Regions from separate parts of the Peribacillus sp. ACCC06369 genome, predicted to be linked through region 4. Evidence: riboswitches for the same ligand, from Rfam matches in the RefSeq annotation. Region 4 holds a riboswitch; each other region holds the start of a gene.
What was found. A riboswitch is a leader RNA that binds a small molecule or an ion and turns the genes downstream of it on or off. The one in region 4 is predicted to bind thiamine pyrophosphate.
Positions count from the first base shown of each region.

Region 1: linked by a shared signal. The riboswitch ahead of thiC (phosphomethylpyrimidine synthase ThiC) and the one ahead of tenA (thiaminase II) in region 4 are both predicted to bind thiamine pyrophosphate.
Region 2: linked by a shared signal. The riboswitch ahead of thiT (energy-coupled thiamine transporter ThiT) and the one ahead of tenA (thiaminase II) in region 4 are both predicted to bind thiamine pyrophosphate.
Region 3: linked by a shared signal. The riboswitch ahead of tenA (thiaminase II) and the one ahead of tenA (thiaminase II) in region 4 are both predicted to bind thiamine pyrophosphate.

Region 1 is NZ_JAUCEN010000002.1:833,049-837,896, forward strand. It holds gene QUF78_RS04905 (histidine phosphatase family protein) at 82-615, shown strand; gene QUF78_RS04910 (HAD family hydrolase) at 799-1,581, shown strand; TPP riboswitch at 1,693-1,807, shown strand; gene thiC (phosphomethylpyrimidine synthase ThiC) at 1,941-3,722, shown strand; partial or broken gene QUF78_RS04920 (DUF3231 family protein) at 4,008-4,488, opposite strand; gene QUF78_RS04925 (hypothetical protein) at 4,610-4,753, opposite strand.
Region 2 is NZ_JAUCEN010000002.1:1,104,988-1,109,835, forward strand. It holds gene QUF78_RS06215 (histidine kinase N-terminal domain-containing protein) at 1-466, opposite strand, end outside; gene QUF78_RS06220 (cation diffusion facilitator family transporter) at 713-1,597, opposite strand; TPP riboswitch at 1,845-1,947, shown strand; gene thiT (energy-coupled thiamine transporter ThiT) at 2,053-2,631, shown strand; gene QUF78_RS06230 (universal stress protein) at 2,710-3,231, opposite strand; gene QUF78_RS06235 (transglycosylase domain-containing protein) at 3,532-4,848, shown strand, end outside.
Region 3 is NZ_JAUCEN010000002.1:1,391,204-1,396,051, reverse strand. It holds gene QUF78_RS07680 (DinB family protein) at 1-192, opposite strand, end outside; gene QUF78_RS07675 (DUF459 domain-containing protein) at 523-1,224, opposite strand; gene QUF78_RS07670 (GNAT family N-acetyltransferase) at 1,440-1,946, shown strand; gene QUF78_RS07665 (aspartyl-phosphate phosphatase Spo0E family protein) at 2,020-2,214, opposite strand; gene QUF78_RS07660 (Fur-regulated basic protein FbpA) at 2,475-2,663, opposite strand; SAM riboswitch class I at 2,841-2,945, opposite strand; TPP riboswitch at 3,105-3,209, shown strand; gene tenA (thiaminase II) at 3,306-3,995, shown strand; gene thiW (energy coupling factor transporter S component ThiW) at 4,011-4,532, shown strand; gene thiD (bifunctional hydroxymethylpyrimidine kinase/phosphomethylpyrimidine kinase) at 4,501-4,848, shown strand, end outside.
Region 4 is NZ_JAUCEN010000002.1:2,298,559-2,303,406, forward strand. It holds gene QUF78_RS12080 (AMP-binding protein) at 1-390, shown strand, start outside; gene QUF78_RS12085 (SDR family NAD(P)-dependent oxidoreductase) at 442-1,188, shown strand; TPP riboswitch at 1,324-1,452, shown strand; gene tenA (thiaminase II) at 1,589-2,272, shown strand; gene QUF78_RS12095 (ECF transporter S component) at 2,286-2,870, shown strand; gene QUF78_RS12100 (ABC transporter ATP-binding protein) at 2,883-4,352, shown strand; gene QUF78_RS12105 (energy-coupling factor transporter transmembrane component T family protein) at 4,353-4,848, shown strand, end outside.

The sequences.
Region 1 (4,848 bases), 1.5 Mb from region 4:
ATACCTGTTTTTGTATAATTTTACATAACTATTGAAAAGCCAAAAAGAAACTTATATTTAAAAAGATAAAAAGGAGAATATATGAAAATTGGTTTGGTACGGCATTTTAAGGTGGCACATGAATTTCCTACTGGGAAATCTGTGACGGCGGATGATATGAAGCAATGGTTTGAGGACTATGATGCAGCGGATATTATTTATGGAACGACTTTATTTGGCATGGAGGAATGGCAGGAATGTTATTGCAGTGATATGTCGAGAGCTGTCAAGACAGCGGAACATATCTATCCAGGTAAGGTTCATCGAATGGAGGAGCTGCGGGAAATACCTTCTCCCCCTCTTAAAGGAAAAGTGAAGCTGCCGTTCATCCTATGGGCCATCTGGATTCGATGCTGCTCGATGTTCAACAGGCAGACAAGGGCGGAAATTAAGATCGCTGAACAAAGGATCAATAAGGTATTGGATGAAATCTTTACAAAGGGGGATAGGGATGTTCTGATCGTGAGTCATGCCGCCCTCATGATATATATGAGAAAAGAGCTGATCCGACGGGGGTTCACCGGTCCAAAATTCAAGATTGCAAGTAATGGAAAGCTGTATGTATTCGAAAGATGATAAGTGAAGAAATATAGGGTTTTCCATCAGAGAAGGTAAGTCTGATGTCCATCGTACATTTTGCTGATTTTAAGAAAGATGCAGGGATTTTCTGAATAATTATTCTTTTTCCATTGGTTGTGGTTTATTATTGTAATAGTGTAATTTTTACGATTTCAATAATAGGGAAAGAGGGTGGACATTTTGGTGAAGGCAGTTTTTTTTGATTTAGATGATACATTACTATGGGATCAGAAAAGTGTAAAAGAGGCTTTTGTGGCTACATGCGAAGTGGCTAAGGAGAAGTATGATTTGAATGTCGACGAGTTTGAAGAAGCTGTGCGGAAGGAAGCGCGTGAGCTTTATTCTTCTTACGATACATATGCATTTACTCAAATGATCGGTATCAACCCATTTGAGGGGCTATGGGGAAATTTTCAGGATGATCATGATGAATTCCGGAAGATGGCCGGGATTGCACCGGCTTATCGGAAAGAAGCGTGGACGAGAGGCTTGAAGGCATTAGGGATCGATGACCCGGAATTTGGGCTTGAACTGGCAGAACGTTTCCCTGCCGAGAGACGCAAAAAGCCATTTATCTATGAAGAATCATTCCGTGTGTTAGATGAATTAAAAGGGAAGTACAAATTGCTATTGCTTACGAACGGGTCTCCTGAACTGCAAAACACCAAACTTGAAATTACGCCTGAACTAGTTCCTTATTTCGACCAAATCGTCATTTCTGGTGCGTTTGGAAGAGGTAAACCGGATGCCTCCATTTTTGAGCATGCTTTGGAAATCATGGAGCTTGATAAGGATGAAGTATTGATGGTCGGCGATAATTTAATGACGGATATCCTTGGAGCGTCCCGGGTAGGCATAAAGTCGGTTTGGATAAATCGCCATGATAAGGAACGGAATGAAGTGCTTCCAACCTATGAAATCAAGCATTTAGAGGAGCTTTTCCCAATCCTTGAGAGCCTGTAATATTACTCTTCAAGTAACGAATTTTGGAGAGGTTGAAATAAAATATTAGGTCTTTCAAATTATTTACAGAGTGAAAAGGGTGATATATAGTTACCCTGTAATCAATTAAATTATTTAGACTAGGGGTGTCCAATAAAAGTTGGGCTGAGAGAGAAGCGCTTAAGCTTCTTAACCCTCAGGACCTGATCTGGTTCATACCAGCGTGGGGAAGTTAGAATCTACTAAACAATGACCATTTCAATTGGTCATTTCTGTAGCCATACTAACGTTAGCCGGGTCTTAAATATGAGACCTGGCTTTTTCGTGCGAAATGGATTGGATTTTGTCCTTTTTAAATGAACTTAAAAAGGAGAAATGAAATCATGAGTAATTCAGTAAATGACATGAACGTTTCAATTATGTCCAGTTTTGCTGGGAGTAAAAAGGTGTATGTTGAGGGATCTAGACCTGATATTAAAGTACCTATGCGTGAAATTAAGCTAAGTCCGACTACAGGGGCATTCGGCGAAGAGGAGAATCCGCCTTTACGAGTTTATGACACAAGCGGTTTCTATACGGATTCAGAATATCCCATTGATATTCATAAAGGTCTTGCCCCGATTAGACGCAACTGGGTCCTGGAACGGGAAGACGTTGAAGAGTATGAAGGACGTGAAATAAAACCAGAAGATAATGGGTATAGAAAAGTGGATTCACAATCCAAAGTAGAAATTTTTCCGGGATTGAAAAGAAAACCATTGCGAGCGATGGAAGGGCAAAACGTAACCCAGCTCCATTATGCCCGTAAAGGTATCATTACCCCAGAAATGGAATTCATTTCGATCAGGGAAAATGTTGCCCCTGAGTTTGTAAGAGAAGAGGTAGCTAGCGGACGGGCGATCATTCCGGCAAATATTAACCACCCTGAAAGTGAGCCTATGATCATCGGACGAAAATTTCATGTGAAAATAAATGCGAATATCGGAAACTCAGCTGTTAGTTCATCGATCGAAGATGAAGTGGAGAAAATGACTTGGGCTACACGATGGGGAGCCGACAATATAATGGATCTTTCCACCGGAAAGAATATTCACACCACCCGGGAATGGATTATCAGGAATTCGCCTGTGCCAGTTGGAACTGTTCCGATATATCAAGCATTGGAAAAAGTGAATGGAGTCGCGGAAGATTTAAATTGGGAAGTTTTTAGGGATACATTAATCGAGCAGGCCGAGCAAGGTGTCGATTACTTCACTATACACGCTGGTGTGCTTTTGCGATATATCCCTTTAACAGCGAAGCGAGTTACGGGAATTGTTTCCCGAGGGGGCTCCATCATGGCACAATGGTGCTTGGCCCACCACCAAGAAAGCTTTCTCTATACTCACTTTGAAGAGATTTGTGAAATCATGAAGGCATATGATGTCTCTTTCTCATTAGGCGACGGCCTCCGTCCTGGATCCATTGCAGATGCAAACGATGAGGCTCAATTTGCTGAATTGGAAACATTGGGGGAACTGACGAAGATTGCATGGAAGCACGATGTTCAAGTCATGGTTGAGGGACCCGGTCACGTACCTATGCATTTAATTAAAGAAAATATGGATAAGCAGCTGGAAGTGTGTCAAGAAGCACCATTCTATACCCTAGGACCATTAACAACGGATATAGCACCTGGGTACGATCATATTACTTCTGCAATTGGTGCTGCCATGATTGGATGGTTTGGAACTGCCATGCTTTGTTATGTGACACCGAAAGAGCATCTGGGACTTCCGAATAAAGAGGATGTTCGAGTAGGGGTCATTACCTATAAAATTGCAGCCCACGCAGCTGACCTTGCAAAAGGCCATCCGCATGCACAAAAACGGGATGATGCCCTTTCTAAGGCTAGATTCGAATTTCGTTGGAGAGATCAGTTCAATCTTTCTCTCGACCCTGAAAGGGCGGTTGAATATCACGATGAAACTCTACCAGCTGAAGGTGCCAAAACAGCCCATTTCTGTTCAATGTGCGGACCTAAATTCTGTAGTATGAGAATCTCACAGGACATCCGTGATTTGGCAAAAGAAAAGGGTCTGGGCTTTGAGTCGGTAATCGATGAAGGGCTTAAAGAAAAAGCCAATGAATTTAGGAAAACGGACGGAAAAATCTATCAATGATTCGGACGAGAGGGAGAATTCGATGAATCGGGTAATCCAGATAAAAGTTGAAATGAAACAGTTGGAAACTCAATTGGAACAGCTGAAAAGAGAGCTGAACATTTTTCGGGAGAATTGTAATCATGAATTTATAAAAAATGATTATAGTCAAGAATGCACAAAGTGCCACTTAATCGAAAGTCTGCAATGGTAGTGATTCATTAATCTTCCTTTCATACGGAAATCAATCCCTTAATCATGTTGGAGATTCAGCCAACATGATTAAGGGGATATTTCATCCATGTTTTACGAACTTGTTTTATTAATATGAAGAGGAGGAGGGACCAGCCATCCTTTTTCCTTATTTAATCTTAGGAAATCAGCACTCAATGCCGCTTTTTTTGTGTGGAATTGTGCAAACATTTCCGCAATATCTTCGTGGATGCATTGACCATGATCTGGCTGCAAGCAACTAATCCTGCACTAATATCAATGGATACTGAAGCGGAGATTTCAGGATCTTGAAGTCTTGCCCCCACGGGAATATCCTCTAAATTAGCTATAGGCCTTTCAGGTGGTGATGGAGGCAGTCCTACGTTATTTTCTTTTAATGATAATTCAATGGTCATTTCCTGTTTACCTTGATTGATCACTTCTACAAGGAATTTATGTAGGGTCCTTATCAGTCCTTATCACCAGAATGATTAAGCATGGTTTGATGACATGCAATCAACCCTTTTGTTGTTGCTTGAAATGCCCATGTTCCAAGTACGTAACCATAATGCATAGGCTATTCTTTCGGATTTACGCTTAAAATTCCATAAATCATTATATATTTGTACTGTGTGAAACGAATTTAAGTTGCCCTATACTTAATCATTTTTGAGATTATTTGAGGGCTTTTTATACTAACCTTTTATTCCTTGCAGCCATTCTTGATAACATTCATCACAAAGCATTTCATTTCTATCCGTGTCAGTAACTTGAAACGTTACAACATGGATTTTTTTTTCTTCTGTGTCGTCAGTACAATAGAAGCATTTATGTGTCATTAGAAATCCTCCCATACATATTAAAGGTGTTTATAGTTTAAAACGTCTCGGTTTTTTTATACAGACAAACAGACAACATGATGGAGGTAGCTTAA
Region 2 (4,848 bases), 1.2 Mb from region 4:
TTAAACGGTCTTTATGGTTTGGGCTTATGAATTGATAGCGTTCTTCAAGTTCCATCGTTTTCAATTCGGTATAATGGGATAATGCAAAATGAATGAGTTTATCGAAGTAAACGTTTACATGCTTGATTCGATCGGATATTTCTTCTTTGGGTGCTTCTGAATTCAAAACGTGCTCAATGATGATGGATCTGCCGATGGTTGCAGTGGAAAAGAAATTTTCCATATCCAATTGCTTATTAACTCGATCAGACGCAATTTTTCCCCCTACGACCTTCAGTACATCGTCTATGTCAGTATCCGGTTTTCCAAGCTGATCCATTAGCAGATTAAAGATATTTTCCACTTCTCCTTTAAAATATCCCATATATCCGTCCGGTAAATGCAGCAACTCATCTTTCCATTTGGATATGATACTGCTTTTTTGAGAAGATAAAAAGTGAATGGTCATTTCTCGATTAGATACCATTTTGCCCTCCATACTGTAGGAAAATGAATTTACTTTTGACCCAGAAATTAATGTATTAGAAAAAAATTACAAAATATTAAAATAATTACATCTCGCTTTTATGATAACAGATTAGAGTTCTTTTAACATGTGTCAATTGGATAAATATTCGTCAATCAATCGATAAATACCTTTTTTTGACACAGTTTTATTACAGTGATTACATGAATTAATAATAAAAAAAGGTATCCGTAAAGTTAATGACGGTTACCTTTTTTTATGAAATGCATATGGTTCGATATGAACGATCACATGCTGGATATTATATTCCTTCAAAAGATTCTCTTCGATTTTAACCGTAATATCGTGACCTTGGATGACGGTCAAAAGAGGGTTAACATGAACGGTAGTTTCGAGCAGGATTTCACTTCCGTGCATACGGGCCTTAATTTCACTCATGTCTTTTACACCTTCTGTCAATATAATGGTTTGACCGATCTTTTGCAGGAGCTGCTCGTCGAAACCATCGGTTAAAGAGATGGAGGCATCCCGAAAGATATCCCAGGCCGTTTTGCATATGATGACCCCCACGACTGCTGCAGCTATTGCATCAAGCCAAGGGATTCCCATCTTAGTACCGATGATTCCAATGAAAGCACCAACACTGACAAGGGCATCGGAACGATTATCCTGTGCAACGGCGTAGATGGAAGAGCTGTTGATCTTTTTACTTAATGCTAAGTTATAACGGTAGATTCCGTACATGAAGATTGCAGAGAATAGGGCGACATAACCGGTAAGCATATTGGGAACGGTTGTTGAATCTTGCTGGAAGAAGGATTCTACAGCACTGAATACAACCTGCAGGCCTACGGTGATCATAATGAAGGCAGCTACCAACGAGGCTACGGTTTCCGCCCGTAAATGTCCATATGAATGATTATCATCTGGAGGTCTCTTCGAAATTTTCAAACCAATCAATACGGCTATGGAAGCGATGATATCGGTCGTATTATTTAAACCATCTGCCCAAAGTCCTTTAGAATCACCGAAATAACCAAATGACAATTTAAGGGCAGACAAGAATATGTAAGCGGCAATGCTTATGTAGGCGCCTTTTTCAGCTGAAATCGAATGTTTATCCATGTCCATTCCCTCCCCTATGTAAATTAGGTTTAATAAAGATAACAAAACAAACCTTAGTGAGTCTATAGAAAAATTGTCGTATTTAGCCATCTAACTTGTTTAATTGCAGGTGTATTGAAGGTATGTAAAGAAGTTGGTTATAAGAAAGAATATCGCCATAAAATGGGAATGACAAGTTGTTGACATATACTGTTTCTTTAGTTGTCAATTAAAGAAACTAGTAGTATATTCTAACCGAGGATCGAAAAATAAATACTTCCACAAGGGGAGCCAAAAAGGCTGAGAGTGAACGGTTGAGTTCAGACCCTATGAACCTGATAGTTAGCACTAGCGTAGGGATGTGGTTTTGGATACAAGCAATACTGGGCATCCATTACCGCCCCGGTGTTGCTTTTTTTTGCGCAAAATTGGCAGGGGGAACTCATGGACATTTTTTCGCTTTTGGAGAAAGGAGTGGCTTGATGAAAAATAAAACGTTATTCATGACAGAGGTCGCCATTTTTGCATCATTGGCTTTATTACTGGATATGGTCTCTGGATTCATTTTTTCAAGAATCTGGCCTCAAGGGGGTTCGATTTCAATAGCCATGGTACCTATTTTTCTGATGGCATATCGTTGGGGCATAAAAGGTGGGATGTTAGCCGGATTGTTACTTGGACTATTGCAGATTGTCAGTGGTACAGCATGGATCGGAACACCGATCCAAGGCTTCATTGATTATTATCTTGCCTTTATGGTTGTCGGGATATCCGGTGTATTCATGAACAAGTTTGTAAACAGCTATAAAGAGGAAAAGCGTTCCAAAGCGAAATTATACGGGATTGGCGGCATGTTTTTGGGAAGTTTCCTGAGGTTTCTATGTCATTTCACTTCTGGAATCGTGTTTTTTGGATCTGCAGCACCAAAAGGACAGCCAGTAGCGGTTTATTCATTCATTTATAATGGGACTTATATGCTGATCAGTTTTATTTTATCGGCCATTGTGGTGATGATGTTATATTCGGCAGCTTCAAATGTATTACTGAAAAAAGCCTATTAACAAAAAAGCCGGATTCTACAAGAATCCGGCTTTTTTCGGAATGATCAAACGATACGTACAGGGCGAACCGGCTCAATCTCATTTTGCAATGAATACCGAACAGGGTGCGTTTTTCGCAATTGAACTACTTGTACTTCCAAGAAAGAATTTTTCCAAACCGCTTTTAGAGCTATTGCCGACGACGATGAGGTCGGCCGCAGTTCTTTCTGCATATTCACATATGCTATCTGGCGCATGTCCTTCCAATATCTCGAATTTCCCCTTGACTTGACATTCACTTAGCAATCTCAACGTATTACTTTCTGCGTTCCGAACACTATTCTCGACGGGGGAAGGGGTGTCAATTACCTTTTGTTCTCGCTGTTCAACTTCAACGACGGGATGTGTCTGGACGGGATCGACATAAAATCCTGCAGCGGGTACAAATCCAGGAGCTGTGACGTTTCCCATGATACTCTGTTCAACCTTATCACTTAGGACATGGACTACGGTCAGCTCAGCTTCAGGAAAGGCCTGTTTGATTGTTGCTCCATATTCCACGGCCCGTGTACTCTCTTCATTTCCATCAAAAGCGACGACAATATTTTTTATGTCTTTCATAATTTCATCTCTCCCATTTATAAGTCTTTAAAGTGTTATACCCACTTTTAAATGTTTCACGCCTTTAATTGGTATATAGATCGCCAATTACGGGGAAAGGATAGATACGGGCATTGTTAAAATGGTAGGATGAAATCCTGGTCCTTCAATTAGTTGGCGTGCTTTATTTTTCATTCGGAAGGAATATCATTCAGCAAGGAAACCGGTACGCGAGTATAGTGCTAAAAGAAAAGGCGACTGAGCTGTGGCCTTTTAGTCAATCTACGAGTTTTCTTTAATAAAAAGGGTAAAATATTTTTAATGAAACATGTCGCAGATGGGAAAATGGGGGTACAAATGAGAGGGTTAGTGAAATTAGTTCTAATTATAATATTGGCGATTGTGGTTTTAGGCGCCGGTTCACTCTTGTATTTCAGGCAGGGTGCAGATATAAGCCATCTTGAAAATAATCTTCAGCAACCGACAGGAATCTATGATCTGGATGGGAATCTTGCCAGTACGATCACGGCAAATAAATCCGAAGGTGTTGCGATAGATGAAATACCGGAACATATGAAACAAGCGGTGGTTTCCATTGAGGATCACCGTTTTTATAAACATCACGGTATAGATTATCAAGGGATCTTGCGAGCCTTGGTTAAAAATGCGAAGGCTGGAAGTGTTGTTGAAGGCGGGAGCACGCTCACCCAGCAGCTTGTGAAAATCACGATGCTGGAATCGGATCGAACATTGAAGAGGAAGATAGGAGAGTTTTTTCTAGCCCAGGAAGTTGAAAATCAATATACGAAAGATGAAATTCTGGAAATGTATTTGAATCAAGTTTATTTTGGCCATGGGGCATGGGGAATCAAAAAAGCTGCAAATATTTATTTTTCCAAAGAGGTCTCTGAATTGACCGTTGCCGAGGGAGCTTTGCTGGCGGGTGTCATTAATCTACCATCCAAACTTGATCCATATAAGAATTTGGACGGAGCATTGAAGCGGCGTGATTTGGTTCTTTCCAGAATGGCGGAACATGGTTATTTGACGAAAGATGAAGAAGCAGCCGCAAAAAAAGATTCGGTGACACTTCTTATGGGGGAGAAGGAAACCGATCCATTAAGAGGTAAGTATCCTTATTATGTTGATCATGTTTTATCGGAAGCATCGAGTAAATATGGAATTAAGCTTGAGGAACTGCTTTCAAAGGGCTATAAAATTTACACTACACTGGATCAATCCATGCAGCAGGCTACAGAATCCGTGTATGCGAATGAAGCCAATTTTCCAGTTGGAACGAGTACAGAGGAAATGGTTCAAAGTGGGTCAGTCCTCCTTGATCCTGAAACGGGCGGCATAAAGGCACTAGTCGGTGGGAGAGGTGAGCATCAATTCATGGGATATAACCGGGCAACCCAGCTGTCAAGATCTCCGGGTTCATCCATTAAACCACTTGTCGTTTACACTCCAGCGGTTGAGGAGGGATACGATATCACTGACCCTTTAAAGGATGAAAAAATGAGCTTCGGTGAATATGAGCCAACAAACCTGAGCGGTGAATACAAAGGAGAAGTACCCATGTATGAAGCGGTGATGAATTCCTTGAATGTACCAACGGTTTGGCTATTGAATGAGATT
Region 3 (4,848 bases), 910 kb from region 4:
AGCCGGAGTGCTATCGTCGCTTTTCAATTTATCGGCAATACTCTTTGTTATGGCCCGTTCCATTAAATATAAATGATCCAACACCTGAATGATGCTCCATCGTCCTGCTTCAGGATGCGCGTTCAGCTGTTCATCCGATAGTCCGTTGACCGCATTTAAAAGTTCTTCCCTGATTTTTTCATTATCATTCATCCTTAGCATCTCCTCTTATAAGCCTGGCTAATCTCCTATAATTATTCCATGACCTATATGAATGTGTAAAATAATAATACTTTTTGACAGAAACGAACCAATTAAAAGTTGTCTATTTTTTGAACAGCTCTATGATAGTCATAAAGGTAAAATTCACCTAATATAAAGGACTATCAAAATTCATCAAGGGTATTCTAAATAGGAGTGATCGCCATCATTGGAGGATACTCCATTCAGCCACAAAAGCAGATACAAGCACCCCAGATCTTTGCAGTTCTCTTCCCAACTAAAGGCCATATCAAATTCCTAGCGACTTATGCATTTTTGCTTTCATTTGAAATCATAACTTTCCAGAACCCGATTCGTAATGAGTTGATACCCTTTTTCATTCGGATGTATCTTATCACTGAAATACTCTGTTTTCTTTTTATTTTCAAAAAGATCATTTGTAGGAATGAATACCATCCTATCATCCTTTTCCGCTATTCCCTTTATTGCTTGGTTATAATCTAGAATGTGTTTTTCAAGTTTTTCATTGTCTTTAATTGGGTTATATAGCCCTACTACCAGTATATCCGCTTTATCGTTTGCCTTTATCAGTGTTGATATAATCTTATCCAGATGGTTGATATACTCCCGTTTACCATCATCGATTTTTCGGTCACTTATTTTCTCCAAGTTCCCGCCGTTACTATTGATCAAGTCATTCGTTCCAATATAAACGATGAAAGTATCGGCTTTATCAAGTTTCGTTTTAATGCGGTAATCGTCAAGCTGCTTCATTACCCCATCCGTTTCCTGACCTTTTATACCGTAATTCCAAAAACTCACTTTTTGTTCCGATTCCGGATTATTCAATTCATCCTCCAGACCGTCTACATATCCTTCCCCGTCCTTATCCCCTTTTCCATAGGTTAACGAATCTCCAAAAGCCATCACCCTTTGTACATCTTTCGCTTCCGAGGCTTGAAACTTATATGCAGCGAAACAAATTATTAGTACAATAATTAATAAACCTGCTATTTTTTTCATTTGCTTCTCCTTTTGTCTATTTACTATGAAGTATTTAATCTTTTAAATACCCAAAAATCTGTAGTCCTAACATATAAAATGAATTGTCAGATAAAGAGCAAAGAGTGTATGATAGTATAAAACTTTCAATGGATTGGGTTTCATTCACCGTCCCTTAATAAAAAAGCGGCGATACCCTTTATTCTGGAGATAGAAAATAGATAGGAGTTTAAATCATGGAAGAGCACATAGAGTTTAGAGAGGCAGAACTATCGGACTTACCCAGGATCGTTGAAATATATAATTCGACAATTGCTTCAAGAATGGTCACGGCAGATACGGAACCTATATCCGTACAATCGAGGGTTAAATGGTTTGAGGAACATGATTCAGAAAGTCGACCGCTATTTATCATTACTATAGAAGGGGAAACTGCTGGATGGATGAGCTTTCAATCGTTCTATGGGAGGCCGGCCTATAATTCCACGGCTGAAATCAGCATTTATATTGATGATTATTTCCGGGGAAAAGGAATCGGACAAATTTCGATTCAAAAGGCAATTGAAGTGAGCCCAAAATTAGGGGTGAAGACTCTATTAGGTTTCATTTTTGCCCACAATGCCCCAAGCCTGAAGCTCTTTTCCAAATTCGGGTTTGAAAAATGGGCACATTTACCTCAAGTTGCCGAGCTGGATGGCATTGAACGGGATTTGATCATTCTTGGTAAACGTGTCGATATTTAAATATATTTATTTAAAAGCTATTGCCTTGTGTAGTAGCTTTTTTCTCTGATTAAAAGAGGACGAAATGGTGAATTTAAAAATACCTATATACTTTCTGGAGGGAAAAATATTCAGATTCTCTTTTATTTGTCAACGCATTTAACAGCGCATCCAATTCTTGACTTGCTTGAACAGTTAGAAGACTTGTAAAACCATAAATTGCTGCCAATTTGATCATTTCCTCTCTCTTTTCTTCTACTTTTTCTATAGTTACCTTCCGGCAAATCATATAAACACCTCCCAATATTTCAATATTTTTACACTTTCATCATAATGAAACTCGTAGTTAAAATCAACCATTTTACAGAAATTAAATGTGTTATTTCATAGGTTAAATGTGACAAAAAGCCTATTTTAGTCTCTAATTATGTATATTTTGTGACATCCACTATATAAACTTAAATAAAAAAAGCATCCACAAGTGTGATACATTGCGAATGCTTACTTCATATCCCTATCCCAAGAACCCAAAATATAGTCTATCGCTTACTATGTCATCCATTCCGAAGGAGACTCGTTATTAGGTCTATTTATAACAATCTTATATTCATCTTCAAGTACTTTTAACGGGGCATCATAAAGGTGCCTTTCATCAGAGGTTTTGTATACTCCATTGGCCAATAACTCTTCAATAAGCTTTGCCTTCCTCTGTTCAATCCTCTTAAATAATTCCGCCATGTAAATGGCTCCTTTCCTAGTCATCATAGAGCCTGCTTCTAGTTGAGCTAAACTGTATTAACTGGTTTGATTTTCACCAAATTATATATACCTTTTTTATTATGTCACTAAACGTTATTCCGCAAAAATAAAAGCCTCTTCTAATTCAAGAAGAGGCTGACAGTGTCCGTACGGCTCTTCTTATCTTCCAAGCATATGCTTGTTGGATTTAGCACAGTTCCCAAAATGGGTCTGCTGCCGAGGTTTCTTTGGGCCAAGTCCCTCCACCTCTCTGGATAAGAATTCAATATATAATTGATGTAGACATGATTTTATCTCAATAATCATCAAATGTCAATTACCTGGATCTCCCTTTTTTCCCGTGGCATAAAGGATTACCTCTTTCAAATACGGGTTGCATTTTCTTGTCTTTCTGATATGATGTCAGTAATTACATACAATTCGCACCACTAGGGGAGTCTTTTTTAAGACTGAGATGGAATTAGTTCCGGACCCTTTGAACCTGAACCGGCTCATACCGGCGGAGGGAAGTGGATGATATCGTCCATTTACAGACTTTATCCATCTACCCCGTTCCGTATTCAGGAGCGGGTTTTTTTTATTGGGTGTATACAGGGGGATCCATTTTAAGGAGGATGAACAATGGAGAATACTAAATTAGAAACATTCAGTGATAGACTTCATGGACGGGCAAAAGAGATTTGGAAAAGGAACCATTCACATCCCTTTGTCCAGGCAATTGGAAACGGCACACTTCCTGAAAAGAAATTTGCCTATTACCTGAAGCAGGACTATATCTATCTCATGGATTATTCCAAGCTCTTTGCTTTAGGTGTCATCAAAGCTCATAATATCGAAACCATGGCAAAGTTTGCGAGTATTTTAAATGAAACCCTTCAAGTTGAAATGGATATCCATCGGCATTATGCTGCGGAATTCGGAATCAGCTCCAAGGAATTGGAAGATACAGAACCCACACCAACCACTCTAGCCTATACGGGTTACATGCTAAATGCAGCTCAGCATGGCACTTTGGCAGACCTGATAGCCTGTCTCCTGCCATGTGCTTGGGATTATTATGAGATTGGTTTGCTATTGAAAGAACAAAATGGTGATGCATTGGAAAACAATCGCTACTCTGATTGGATAAGGTCATATTCATCTCCTGAATTCGGTGAAGCACACAAGTGGCTGATTGCTTTGTTGGAAGAATTAACAGAAGGCATGCCCGAAAAGGAACTTCTTAGATTAGAAAAGCACTTTTTGGTGACTTCCCGATATGAATATTTATTCTGGGATATGGTTCAAAATGAGCAGGATTGGCCACTGTAGGTCGTTGATATGATGATGAATCCAATCAAGAAATTGACATTGACCGCCATGATTACGGCTATAACGACTTTAACCAGTTCATTTATTTTCATCCCTGCCGGATTTGCGAAAGTCTTTCCTATTCAACATCTGGCAAATGTCCTGACAGCCGTATTATTGGGACCTGCTTATGCGGTAACACAAGCTTTTTTAGTTTCCATCATTAGAAACATGTCTGGTACCGGTTCAATTTTCGCCTTTCCTGGCAGCATGATCGGTGCACTTTTGGCTGCCGTCGTATATCGAAAAACACAAAGCTTAAAATTCGCTTGTTTAGGGGAAGTGATCGGGACCGGCATTTTCGGTTCCCTAGCCTGTTATCCACTTGCAATCCTCCTATTGGGAGAAAAAGCTGCTCTTTTTGGTTTTTTACCAGCTTTTATGCTTAGTTCATTCGCAGGTGCGATTTTAGCTTTCATATTACTTAAAATACTTCTAAAAAATAATTATATGAAGGGGTTTTTTTATGAAAACAGCATTAACCATCGCAGGCTCTGATTCAGGGGGCGGTGCTGGAATACAAGCGGATTTAAAAACATTTTCTGCACATGGGGTCTTTGGAATGTCAGCAATCACAGCCGTAACCGCACAAAATACAATGGAAGTGCGTTCAATTCAGGCCATCGATACAGCTATCATTTCTGATCAAATTGCAGCCATCTTTGAAGATATTCGTGTCAATGCAGTAAAAATAGGTATGCTTGGATCTAAAGAAATAGTGGAAACAGTTGCTGCGTCCCTTAAAACATTCTTACCTGACATCGTTATCCTTGATCCTGTCATGATTTCCAAAAGCGGCCACCATTTGCTGGAC
Region 4 (4,848 bases):
ACCGGTGATCGAGCATTTATTGATGAAGATGGATATATCCGGATTTCTGGAAGAAACAAAGACATAATCATACGTGGCGGCGAAAATATTCCAGTTGCTTATGTAGAAAATGTATTGTATGAACACCCGGATATTTCTAGCGCTCAGGTTATCGCTGTTCCAGATTCTCGTCTTCAGGAAAAAGCATGTGCATGTATCAGCATGAAAATGGGAAAGAGCCCGATTACGATGGATTCCATGCAGGAATTTCTCTCGGAAAAGGGTTTGGCCAAACAATATTGGCCTGAATTTCTTGAAATAATGGATGACTTTCCTCGTACGGCAAGCGGGAAAATCCAGAAATTCCGGCTCCGGGAAATGATAAATGAAAAGATAATAGACAATATATAAGCAGCTCAAATAAATCCATATTGACTAAATGGTGAAAGTGGAGGGAATATGATGAATAAAAGAATGGCATTTATCACAGGTGCCGGGAGCGGAATTGGCAGAGAGATTGCAAAAAAATTGGCTTCTCGCAATTTTAACATCATCGTGGCTGATATAAATCTTAAAAATGCAGAGGAAACGGTTTCTATAATCGAAAAGTCGGGTTTTGAAGCCAGAGCGGTCCATTGTGATGTAACGAAATTAGAAAGTGTTAAAAAAGCCGTTGAAGAATCAGTGAACCATTATCAAAGAATAGATATATTGGTTAATAATGCAGGCTGGGATAAGGTGGAACCTTTTTTAAAAAGTGATCCAAGCACTTGGAAAAGGATTATCGATATTAATTTACTTGGGCAGATCCATACTTGCAAGGAAATTTTACCTCTTATGATTGAAAATGGTTACGGCAAGGTAGTAAATATTGCATCAGATGCAGCTAGGGTCGGATCAAGTGGAGAGGCAGTTTATTCGGCTGCTAAGGGAGGGGTGATTGCCTTCACAAAAACGATAGCAAGAGAAATGGCACGTCACAAACTCAACATCAATTGTGTTGCACCAGGCCCTGCTGATACTCCTTTATTTCAAGAAATAGGCTCTTATAATGTTGGTATAGCAAGCGCCTTGGAAAAAGCTATTCCATTCCGTCGGCTAGCTCAACCCGAGGACATTGCCAGTGCTGTTGCCTATTTCGTTTCGGAAGATGCAGGGTATATTACGGGGCAAACTCTTTCCGTAAATGGTGGATTAACAATGGTTTAATTGATCGTGGTTAGGTGAGTATGCAAGATTGAAAGGCTAGTAATCCTAAAGCAATATAGCTTGAAAACTTTTTCTAATCGTTTGACAATTGGATTTATCGTGTTAATATAAAGGCAAATGAATTATATATACAATTTGTACCACTAGGGGTGCTTTATAGGTGAAATTTGGTTTTACCTGAGAAGCTGAGATTAAAGTATGACTTTAAGACCCTTAGAACCTGATCTGGTTTATACCAGCGTAGGGAAGTGGGGTCTGGGACAATACGTTTCTGTATTATTTCAAGTACAACCACTTTCTTTACGTTAAAGAAAGTGGTTTTTTATTTGCAAAAAAAGAGGTGATTTAAGGTTTTTATCCCGTATCATTCATTGAAAAATAGAATTTGGAGGTAATGGACATGAAGTTTTCAGAGGAAATCCGCCAGGAAGTTGATCATATTTGGGAAGCTAGTTTTAATCACCCGTTTGTTGCAGGAATTGGAGATGGCACATTGCCATTAGAGTGTTTTCGTTTTTATGTCATGCAAGATGCCTATTATTTATCTCATTTTGCTAGAGTTCAAGCTTTAGGAGCAGTAAAGGCAACAGACTTACATACAACAAGCAGGCTTGCCGGCCACGCACAAGGAACATATGAAGCGGAGTTGAAGCTTCATGAAAATTTTTCTGAGAGATTAGGCATCACAAAAGAAGAAAGGGAAAATTTCAAACCCGCCCCGACTGCTTATGCTTATACTTCCCATATGTATCGTGCGGCTTATTCTGGACATTTAGGGGATGTTATTGCAGCTATCTTGCCATGTTACTGGCTGTATTATGAAATTGGCGAAAAGCTGCAAGGGTGTGAACCGGAAGAGCCGATTTATCAAGAATGGATAGCGGCTTACGGAGGAGAGTGGTTCCGCTCTTTGGTGGAAGAACAAATTGCGAGGCTTGATGAGATTGCTGAAAAAGTAACAGATGAAGATAAGGAAAGAATGAAGGAACATTTTATCCTTAGCAGCCAATATGAATACTCATTTTGGGAAATGGCTTATCGCTTAGAGACATGGCCTGTTCATAAGGAAATACTGGAAGTATAAAGGAGAATGAAACATGAAAAAAGGATTGAAATTAACGGATATATTAGTCACTATCGTGATTGCCGTAGCATTTGGAATCGTTTATATCCTTTGGGGTTCGATATATTATTCCGTTAAACCATTAGGATTACATCTAGATCAACTTATTTATGGAATGTGGTTTATTGCTGGCCCCGTTGCCTTTTTGATTTTACGGAAACCGGGTGTAGCACTTCTGGCAGAGATAGCTGCAGCTTCCGGTGAATTCTTTCTGGGTTCACCATGGGGGCTGACCGTACTCTTATATGGGGTGGTCCAAGGTTTGTTCGCTGAACTGCTGTTCATGGCGTTCAGATATAAAAAATTCAATATGTCGGTGGCCGTTTTAGCTGCGGTGGCTTCCTGCCTGGGATCAGTCATCATGGATTTTGCATACGGGGAAATAGGTGCGCTCTCCCTTTGGAATCTATCGTTATTCATGATTGCGAGGTTCTTGGGTTCCATATTCTTTGCAGGTGTAACAGCTTATTATCTAGTTAAAGTCCTGGAAGCAACAGGAGTAACTAATCTTGTTCGTCCAGTTTCAAGTAAAGATTATGCAGAACTGGACCAAAAGTAGAGGTTGATGGCCATGGAACGAATCGTTCATGTTGAGAAGTTAAGAATGAAATTTCCAGGTGATGAGTCATTGATTTTCAAGGACTTATCCGTCTCATTTGATAAAGGTGAAAAAGTTCTATTGTTGGGACCATCAGGATGTGGTAAGTCGACTCTTTTGCAAGTATTAAGCGGATTGATTCCGAATTCCATAGAAGTTCCGATGAAGGCGGAAGAATTGAAGTGTCCTTCTTCATGGGGATATGTTTTTCAAGACCCTGATAGTCAGTTTTGCATGCCGTTTGCTGATGAGGAAATTGCCTTCGTCCTTGAGAATCTTTCCGTCCCTAAAAAAGAAATGAAAGAGAAGATCCAAAAACATATCCGTGAGGTAGGATTGAATCTAGACGATATCCATACAAGTATTGATACATTATCAGGCGGGATGAAACAGCGTCTGGCCATTGCTTCAGTATTGGTCCTTGAACCGGAAGTGATATTTTTAGATGAACCAACCGCCATGCTCGATCCGGAAGGAACAAAAGAAATCTGGGACTTGTTGAAGGGAGTCGGACGAGACAAGACGGTTATTATCGTGGAACATAAAATTGATCATGTTTTAGAATTCATCGAACGAATCGTGCTTTTTAATGATGACGGTCAAATCATAGCTGATGGTCCAAAAGATACCATTCTTTCCCTATATAAAAATGAAATGAAAGAACATGGAATTTGGTTCCCTGGTGTTTGGGATGAGTATGTACTTGACCATGAGCTCATTCGAGCAAACCCATTTAGTGTTGGTTCCCCCCTTATGCATGTGCAAGGTTTTAGCGGATTCCGGAAAAAGGAAGCGAAAATCAAGGTTGAAGAGCTGCAGGTCCATTCAGGGGAATGGATTGTTATCAGTGGAGAAAATGGCGCGGGGAAGAGTACTCTTTTACATGCACTGATGCAGTTCATAAAAACGAGTGGTCAGTATGAATTAATGGGGTCCCCTATTAGAAGGGTGAAAAATCTAACGGATCATATGACGTTTGTCTTTCAAAATCCTGAGTTTCAGTTCGTTGCAAATTCTGTATATGAAGAAATTGCTTATTCATTGAGAATTGAAAAAAGGCCGCAACAAGAAATCGAGGAGAGAGTCCAATCATTGCTTGGAGTGTTCCGCCTTGAGGCACATCGGGATAAACATCCGTTTCAATTATCAATGGGTCAAAAGCGTCGCTTGAGTGTAGCTGCCTCAATCGTAATAGACAAAAAAATCATTCTCCTGGATGAGCCAACCTTTGGCCAAGATTCGAAAAATACCTTTGCATTACTGGAATGGTTTGAGGAATACCGAAGGCGCGGAACAACAGTGATCATGGTAACTCATGACGATCATATTTCAAACAACTTTGCAACCAGGATCTGGACGGTTAAAGACGGATACGTAATAAGTGATGAAAACATCACGCAATCAGGATTTTTGGAGACAAAAGTTAAAAGGAGTGTCATGTAGATGAATCTTACAAATGCAGAAACATGGCTCCATAAGGTTAATCCAAGCCTTAAACTTTGTGTATTGCTCGTGTTATGCATCGTGGCGCTATTCATTCATGACCTGAATTACATGATGAATATTACCATTGGCGTTTTACTTTTATTTTTGTTTTTTACCGGGCATTCGATAAAACGCATCTTACTTTTGTCGATCCCTTTTTGTTTCATTTTTATATCCACCTCTTCCGCAATGATATTATTCGGGCAAGGTGAAACGGTTTGGTTTGAGTGGGGTCTCATATCGATTTCGGAAGAAAGTTTCATGAGGGGATTACTGGTAGGCTTTCGAGCATTGCTTTTTGCGGCACTAGGTTTAACTTTTTCCTTAACGACGAGACCAGTGAACTTGTTTTATTCCTTAATGCAGCAAGTAAAGCTTAAACCGAAATATGCCTATAGTTTCATGGCGGCATTAAGGCTCATCCCCATCATGATGGAGGAATTCCAAACGATAC